DNA from 2 places in the Citricoccus sp. SGAir0253 genome. Region 1 is predicted to be linked to the other one. Evidence: predicted binding sites of a transcription regulator. Region 1 holds the regulator's gene; the other holds the start of a gene.
What was found. Region 1 encodes LexA, which represses DNA repair genes until DNA is damaged. Its sites were predicted from a motif close to TCGAACANNTGTTCGA; they were not measured.

Region 1 (4,213 bases):
CTCCCCGGCCACGTAGGCGGTGTCCGTGCCGGCGGCGAGCAGGGGGTACATCGAGTAGGTCGGCGGGAAGGACAGCACGCTGCGCCCGGGGCCGCCGAAGGCCTGCAGCAGCTGCTGCAGGATCTCGTTCGAGCCGTTGGCGGCCCACAGGTTGTCCGCGGACAGCCCATGCCCCAGGTACTCGGCCAGGCGCTTCCGCAGCTCGGTGAACTCCCGGTCCGGGTAGCGGTTGAGGGTGACGGCGGCCTCGGCCACGGACGCCGTGATCGCCTCGACGACCTCCGGGGGCACGGGATGCGTGTTCTCGTTCGTGTTGAGCGCGACGGCCACGTCCAGCTGGGGCGCGCCGTAGGGGCTCAGCCCGCGGAGGTTCTCGCGGAGGGGCAGGGCGGCCAGGGCCTCCTGGCTGGACAGGGAATCGTCGGTGCTCACCCGGTCCAGTCTAGGACCGGCCGCGGCCACGCCCCGCTCCGGTCTCGCCGGTTTACGCCGCCGAGGCCGGCGGCGGGGGTCAGCCCGCGGCCGGGACGAAGAGGACCTGCCCCGGCTGCAGGTCCGGGCCCGAGAGGTCGTTGAGCTCGCCGATGCGCAGGATGGTCTCGTTGCGCGGACCCTCCGGGACCGCCTCACCGGCCAGGGACCACAGCGTGTCCCCGTAGTCCACGGTGACCGACCGCAGGGCGGGGGCGGAGCGCTCGGGCGAGGCGGCCGCGGGGGCCACGGCGTGGGCGCCGAAGAACACGGCGGCGGCCGCGGCCAGCACGGCCAGCACGATGACGGGCAGCCCGAGCAGCAGGAGGCGGCCGCGGCGGTTCAGGCGGAACCCGGCGACGCGGTGGACGGGGACCCCGATCGATGCTGCAGTGCTCATGCTCTCCTGCCTCTCCGCCCGGCGAGCGGGCTGATCGAACGTGTGTTCTAGTTCCTCGTTGCCATGTCTAGCACGCATGTTCGAGACACGCCAAGCGAAAGTTCGAACATACCTTTGAATCCGGCCGTCTCCTCCCGTAGCATCGGGGGCAGGACGTGGCGTGACGCCGCCCGGCGGGACGGCCACGGCACAGCCCAGTCGGCCCCACGGACACGATAAGAACGGACCCACGCATGGCCACCCGGAACCCCTTGCCCACGCCAGACGCCCCGTCCCCGACCGCGGCGCGTCCCCTCACCCCCGCCAGCGGGTCATCCTGGGCTCGATCCGGTCCGCCATCGCCCAGCACGGCTACCCGCCGTCCATGCGGGAGATCGGCGACGCCGCGGGCCTGGCGTCCCTGTCCTCCGTCACCCACCAGCTGGGGCAGCTGGAGAAGTGGGGCTACATCCGCAAGGACCCGGGCCGGCCGCGGGCCATGGAGGTCCTGCTCGACGAGGACGGCCGGCCCGTTGCCGGCGGTGCTCCGGAGGCCGCGCCGGCGCCGGTGGCCACGCTGCACACGGGCGCCGTCGAGGGGCACGGGGTGCCCGTGCCGCTGGTCGGCCGCATCGCCGCCGGCGGCCCCATCCTGGCCGAGCAGCAGGTCGAGGACGTCATGACCCTCCCCCGGCAGCTCACCGGCGAGGGCGAGCTGTTCATGCTGCGCGTCTCGGGCGACTCGATGGTGGACGCCGCCATCTGCGACGGCGACTGGGTCGTGGTCCGGCGCCAGCACGCCGCGCAGAACGGGGACATCGTGGCCGCACTGTTGGACGACGAGGCCACCGTCAAGACCTTCCGCCAGCGGGACGGCCACACCTGGCTGCTGCCGCAGAACTCCGCCTACGAGCCGATCCTGGGGGACGAGGCGACGGTGATGGGCAAGGTCGTCACCGTGCTGCGCTCCCTCTGACCGGGGCCCGGCACGGGGACGCACCGTGCCCGGGTCGATGACGAACGGAGGAGGATCCGATGAGGAACCACCGTCCCTTCCCGACCGGCGTGCGCGTCGCGGACGCCGAGCGCTTCGTGTTCACCCATGCCCGGCTGCTGGAGCGCCGGCGGGTGGACCTGCTGCTCCACGGCGGGGACCAGGACGGGGTCCTCGCCGCGCTGGGGGCCTACCGCAACCCGGACGGCGGCTTCGGGCACGGGCTCGAGCCGGACCTCCGGTCCCCGCTGAGCGAGCCGCTGTCCACCCTGGCCGCCCTGGACCTGCTGGCCGGCTGGGGGCTGGCCGACCACCCGTGGGTCCGCACCGGCCTCGAGTGGGCCGCCGCCACGTCCGGCCTCGACGGGTCCCTGCCGTTCATGACCGAGCCGTCCCGGCCCTGGCCCCGGGCGCCCTGGGTCGAGCCGGGCCCCGCCGGCTCCCTCCTGACGTTCGGCTTCGCCGCGGCGGCGCTGCGCACGGGCTTCACCGGCGGCTGGTCCGAGGCGGCCGTCGCGTGGTGCCACGCACGCCTGGGCGGCCCGGCGCCGCTGCCCGCCTACGAGGTCAAGTACGCGCTGCGGTTCCTGTCCGCCGAGCTGGCCGTGCTCGGCGCGTCCGCCTCCGCGCCCGGGGCCGACGCCCCGCCCGCGCTCCCCGCGACGGCGAGCCCGGCGCCCGATGACCCCGCCCCACGCGCGTTCCCCTCCGCCGCGGCCTCCGCGGGTCCCGGCGTCCGGGCCGCCGAGGCGGTCCGGGCGGACCTGGCGCGGCTGCGCGAGCGGCTCGGGGAGGACGGCGGCCTGCCCGTGGCGGGCGGGGCGGAGGGCGAGCGGCTACGCCCGTGGGACTTCGCCGGGGATCCCTGGTCCGGCACGGACCCCCGGTCGGGACCGGACGGCTCCGGGCCGATCGGGGCTGCGGGCGGGGCGGCCGGGGCCGTCTTCACGGCCGCGCAGCTGGCCGCCGACCTCGAGCGCGTCGCCGGCGGCCAGCACGCGGACGGCGGCTGGACGGTCGACTGGCCGGCCTGGTGCCCGGCCCAGGGCCACGAGTGGCGCGGGATCCGCACCGTGGAGTCCCTCGAGCTGCTCTCCGCCGCGGCGCCCGCCTGACGGCACCGCGCCCGCCTGACGGCACCGCGCGCGTCGAGACCGTCCCGCGTCGAGACCGTCCCGCGTCGAGACCCCGTCGAGGACGCCCCGTCGGGGGCAGCCCCGGGGCCGCCCGGTCCCTCAGCCGCGCAGCCGCCCGAGCACGCCGCGCACGACGGCGGGGTCCGTGGTCGGCCAGAAGTCGGGCAGCGTGGACCGCAGGAACCCGCCGTAGCGCTCGGTGGCCAGCCGCGGGTCCAGCACGGCCACGACGCCGCGGTCGGTGGCGGTCCGGATGAGCCGCCCCGCGCCCTGCGCCAGGCGGACGGCCGCGTGGGTCGCGGAGACGGCCATGAACCCATTGCCCCCGTGGCGGCTGACGTCCCGGGAGCGGGCCGTGCCGAGGGGGTCGTCCGGCCGGGGGAACGGGATGCGGTCGATCACCACGAGCCGGCACGAGGGGCCCGGCACGTCGACGCCCTGCCACAGGCTCATGGTGCCGAAGAGGCACGTGTCCGGCTCGGCGGCGAACCGGCGGACGAGGGCGGACAGGGTGGCGTCCCCCTGGCACAGCACCTCGGGGGCGGACCCCAGCCGGGAGCGCATCTCCGCGGCGGCGTCCTCCGCGGCCCGCCGGGAGGAGAACAGGCACAGCGCCCCGCCCCCGGAGGCCCGCAGCAGCTCCTCGAGCTCGTCGTAGGACTCCGGTGCGGCGGTGCGCCCGGGGCGGGGCAGGTGCCGGGCCACGTAGAGCACGCCCTGGCGCGGGTAGTCGAACGGGCTGCCCACGTCCACGCCCGTCCACCGGGGCGCCCCCTCCCCTAGCAGCCCGAGGGCCCCGGCCACGGGGTCGAAGGAGTCGCCCACGGCGAGGGTCGCGGAGGTCAGCACGGTGGTCGCCTGGCCGAACAGCCCATCCCGGAGCCGGCCGGCCACGGACAGCGGGGCGACGGAGAGCATCGGCGCCGCCGTCTCGTCCCCGGGCACCCAGCCGGTCCCCGGCTCGAAGCGGCCCGGGCGGGAGGCCCACAGCACCTCCGGGTACTCGGCCTCGGGGGTGGTGCCGAGCATGCGCTCGGCCACCTCGAGGACCTCCTGGAGGCGGGAGCGGGCCATCTGGCGGCCGCCGTCGGCCGCGGTGTCCCCGGCGGACCCGCCGCCCTTGGAGTCGCTCAGCGCCTGGCGGGCCGCGGCGGCCACCGCGCGCAGCGCGCCGGCCTGCACCTCGTCCGGGCCGCGCGCGATCAGCCCGGTGGGCGTGGCCGCGAACGCGGC
Region 2 (4,213 bases), 840 kb from region 1:
GCCTCGAAGACGCGGCGGCGGGTCCCGCGGTCCTCGAGCACCTCGAGCCACGGCTGGGAGGTGAACAGGGACAGCGCCAGGAGGTGGCCGCCGTCGTGCCCCGCCGCCCGCGCCGCCGCGGCGGCCGCCGCCACGTCCTGCTCCGGCAGCCCCGCCAGCTCCACCGCGTCCCGCACGTACACGGCCGCCGCGGCAGTGCCGGCCACGAGGCGCCGCTCGTACCGGGCGGAGAGGACGGCGAGGCGCTCGTTGAGCGCCGCCAGCCGCTCCTGGGCGGCCGGGGCGAGGTCCGCCCCACGCAGCCGGAAGTCGCGCAGCACCTGCTCGGCCAGCCGCCGCTCCTCCCCGGCCAGGGCGGAGACGTCCACGGCGGCCAGCCGGCGGTACAGCCGCCCGTCGAGGTGGACGGCGTCCCAGTGGGCGGCCAGTTCCGGCTCCACCTGCTCGAGGATCGCCAGCCGGGCCTCGGTGCCGTCGGCCGGCCGGACCACGCCGAAGGCCATGGCCACGCGGCGCAGGTCCTGCCCGGCGCGCTCGAGGGCCTCCACGGTGTCCTCGAAGGTCGCCGGGCCGGTGCCGGCGGCGATCGCCTCGAGCTCGCGCCGGTGCGAGGCCATGGCCGCGCGGAAGGCGGGCAGGTAGTGCTCGTCGCGGATGGCGCGGAAGTCCGGCAGCCCGTAGGGGAGCGTGGACGGGGCGAGCAGGGGGTTGGCGGGGGCGGGCCGGATGGTCATGGTCAGCCACTGTTCCACGTCCGCGCCGGGCCGGACAGGGCCGGGTCCGTGCCGACCGCTAGAATCGTGAGCCAGACCATCACCGAGAGCCGAGGCCGGCCGGGCGAGCACGCGACCGGCGCGGGGAGGAGTACACGTGGCAGGGCATTCCAAGTGGGCCACCACCAAGCACAAGAAGGCCGTGATCGACGCGCGGCGGGCCAAGGCCTTCGCCAAGTACATCAAGAACATCGAGGTGGCCGCGCGGGCCGGCGGCGCCGACCTCGCGGGCAACCCCGCGCTGGACCTGGCGGTCACCAAGGCCAAGAAGCAGTCCGTGCCCAACGACAACATCGACCGCGCCATCAAGCGCGGCGCGGGCCTGACCGGCGAGGTCATCGACTACGCCGAGATCACCTACGAGGTCCGCGGCCCGCAGGGCTCGGCCCTCATGGTCGAGTGCCTCACGGACAACAAGAACCGCGCCGCGGCCGAGGTGCGCACCGCCGTCACCCGCAACGGCGGCACGATGGCCGACGTCGGCTCCGTCGCCTTCCTCTTCAACCGCACCGGCCTGGTCCGGCTCCCGGCCGAGGGACGCACCGAGGACGACGTCCTCCTGGCCGTCCTGGACGCCGGCGCGGAGGAGGTCGTCCAGTCCGGGGACTCCTTCGAGGTGCTGTGCGACCCCTCCGACCTGCGCGCCGTGGCGACCGCGCTGGACGAGGCCGGGATCGAGTACGACACGGACGAGATGGAGTTCGTGGCCACGATGAAGGTCGAGCTGGACGCCAAGGGCGCCAAGACCTTCCTCCAGCTCGTCGACGCCCTCGAGGACCTGGACGACGTGCAGAGCGTCTACTCCAACGTGGAGATCGCCCCCGAGGTCCTCGCCCAGCTCGAGGAGGACTGAGCCCGCCGTGGCCGCCACCGCGCCCGCCCGGTCCCCGCAGGGCCTGCGGGTGCTCGGCGTCGACCCGGGGCTCACCCGGTGCGGCATCGCGGTCGTGGACGTCGCGCCCAACCGCACGGCCACCCTCGTGGGGGTGACGGTCGTGGGCACCGCCGCGGAGGCCTCCCTGGACCGGCGCCTGCTGGCCATCGACGAGGCGATCGAGGAGTGGCTGGACCGGCACGCCCCGGACCACGTGGCCGTGGAGCGCATGTTCGCCCAGAACAACACGCCCACCGTGATGGGCACGGCCCAGGCCTCCGGCGTGGTGATCGCCGCGGCGGCCCGGCGCGGGCTGCCGGTCGCCCTGCACACCCCCTCCGAGGTCAAGGCGGCGGTGACGGGCAACGGCACGGCCGGCAAGGAGCAGATCACCGCCATGGTGACGCGCATCCTGCGGCTCGGGGCGCCGCCGCGCCCGGCGGACGCCGCGGACGCGATCGCCCTGGCCATCACCCACGCCTGGCGCGGCGGCCTGCGCGGCCGCGGCCTGGACACCGGCAACCTCACCAGCCCCCGGCGGGAGTCCCGGTTCCCGACGGCGGCCGGTGCCGCCCGCGCGCCGGGCGCGGCCCGCGGGGGCGGCACCGCGGCGCAGCGGGCCTGGCTCGAGGCCGAGCGCCGCTCGCGGGGCACCTCCGGCTGGGGGAGCGGCTCGCGCGTCTGAGGGGGACCGGCCCCCACTCCCCACCGGCCCTGCGGGCGGCCGCGGCGAGGTGCCCGGGGCGGGCGGGGCGTGTCAGGGGTGGCGCTGTCCCGCCCAGCCGCTAGGCTGTTCGTAGATACGTTCGAATGCCGCCGAGCCGGGACGCCCCGGCGTGGCGCGGAAGGTGGGTGGCTGCAGCATGATCTCGTCCCTGGCCGGCACGGTGGAGTCCGTGGGCCTGAACCAGGCCGTCATCGCCGTCTCGGGGTTCGGCATGCAGTTCAGCGCCACCCCGCAGACCCTGGCGGGGCTGCGCACCGGTGAGCCGGGGCGGGTGCTGACGACGCTCGTGGTGCGCGAGGACTCGATGACCCTGTTCGGCTTCGCCACGCCGGACGAGAAGGAGGTCTTCGAGGTGCTGCTCGGCGTCTCCGGGGTGGGCCCCCGGCTCGCCCTGGCCGTGCTCGCGGTGCACGACCCGGAGACCGTGCGCATCGCGGCCCACGCGGGGGACGACAAGGCGTTCACGAAGGTCCCCGGCATCGGCCCCAAGGGCGCGCGGCGGATCGTGCTGGAGCTCGCGGACAAGCTCGTGCCCACGGGGGCCCCGGTGCCCGCCCCGGCGGACGGCGGGGACGCGGCGGACGCGCAGCCGTGGCTGGACCCGGTGCTGGAGGCCCTCACCGGGCTCGGCTGGACGGAGAGGGACGCGGACAAGGCCGTGCGGGACACCGTGGCCCACGAGCCGGAGCTCGAGGAGTCGGGGGACGTCGCGAGCGTGCTGCGGGCCACCCTGCGTCACCTCGGCCAGGGCCAGTCGGCCCGCTCGGGACGGTCCTGAGGATGACGACTGCGACGGTGGCGACGGACGGAGGCAGGGCAGATGGCTGAGGCGTTCACCCCGGGACCGGGGGACGGCGGGCGGATGGTCGGCGGCGGGGCCGAGGGCGAGGAGCGCGAGCTCGAGGCCGCCCTGCGCCCGAAGACCCTCGACGACTTCGTGGGCCAGCACCGCGTGCGCCGCCAGCTCTCCCTCGTCCTCGAGGCCGCCCGGATGCGCGGGCGCAGCGCCGACCACGTGCTGCTGTCCGGACCGCCCGGGCTCGGCAAGACGACCCTGGCCATGATCATCGCGGCCGAGATGAACGCCCCGCTGCGCATCTCCTCCGGCCCGGCGATCCAGCACGCGGGGGACCTCGCCGCGATCCTGTCCTCGCTCACCGAGGGCGAGGTGCTCTTCCTCGACGAGATCCACCGCATGTCCCGGCCGGCCGAGGAGATGCTCTACATGGCCATGGAGGACTTCCGGGTCGACATCGTGGTCGGCAAGGGGGCCGGGGCCACCTCGATCCCCCTGGAGATCCCCCCGTTCACGCTCGTGGGGGCCACCACGCGGGCCGGGCTGCTGCCCGGTCCGCTGCGGGACCGGTTCGGCTTCACCGGGCACCTGGAGTTCTACGGCACCGACGAGCTCGAGCTCGTGCTGCGCCGCTCCGCGCTGCTGCTGGACATGAAGGTGAACTCCGCCGGCTTCACCCAGATCGCCTCGCGGTCCCGGGGCACCCCCCGCATCGCCAACCGGCTGCTGCGGCGCGTGCGCGACTGGGCGCTCGTCGGCGGACTGGAGCAGGTCGACGCGCGGGCGGCGTCGGCGGCGCTGGACATGTACGAGGTGGACGCCCTCGGCCTGGACCGGCTGGACCGCTCGGTGCTCGAGGCCCTGTGCACCAAGTTCGGCGGGGGGCCCGTGGGGTTGTCCACGCTGGCCATCGCGGTCGGCGAGGAGACGGAGACGGTCGAGACGGTCGCCGAGCCCTTCCTGGTCCGCGAGGGCCTCCTCGGCCGCACCCCGCGGGGACGCATCGCCATGCCCGCCGCGTGGGAGCACCTCGGGCTCACCCC

Region 2: ruvA (Holliday junction branch migration protein RuvA) is a predicted target of LexA. The motif match lies at 2,442-2,457, and genes of this name have one in related genera.

Annotation. Positions count from the first base shown of each region.
Region 1 covers NZ_CP039424.1:2,323,324-2,327,536, forward strand. Annotated here, with positions in the region: gene E7744_RS10230 (histidinol-phosphate transaminase) at 1-432, opposite strand, end outside; gene E7744_RS10235 (LysM peptidoglycan-binding domain-containing protein) at 512-871, opposite strand; gene lexA (transcriptional repressor LexA) at 1,185-1,826, shown strand; gene E7744_RS10245 (hypothetical protein) at 1,886-2,959, shown strand; gene E7744_RS10250 (ATP-dependent DNA helicase) at 3,080-4,213, opposite strand, start outside.
Region 2 covers NZ_CP039424.1:1,487,616-1,491,828, forward strand. Annotated here, with positions in the region: gene E7744_RS06625 (M3 family metallopeptidase) at 1-734, opposite strand, end outside; gene E7744_RS06630 (YebC/PmpR family DNA-binding transcriptional regulator) at 871-1,626, shown strand; gene ruvC (crossover junction endodeoxyribonuclease RuvC) at 1,634-2,332, shown strand; gene ruvA (Holliday junction branch migration protein RuvA) at 2,511-3,152, shown strand; gene ruvB (Holliday junction branch migration DNA helicase RuvB) at 3,237-4,213, shown strand, end outside.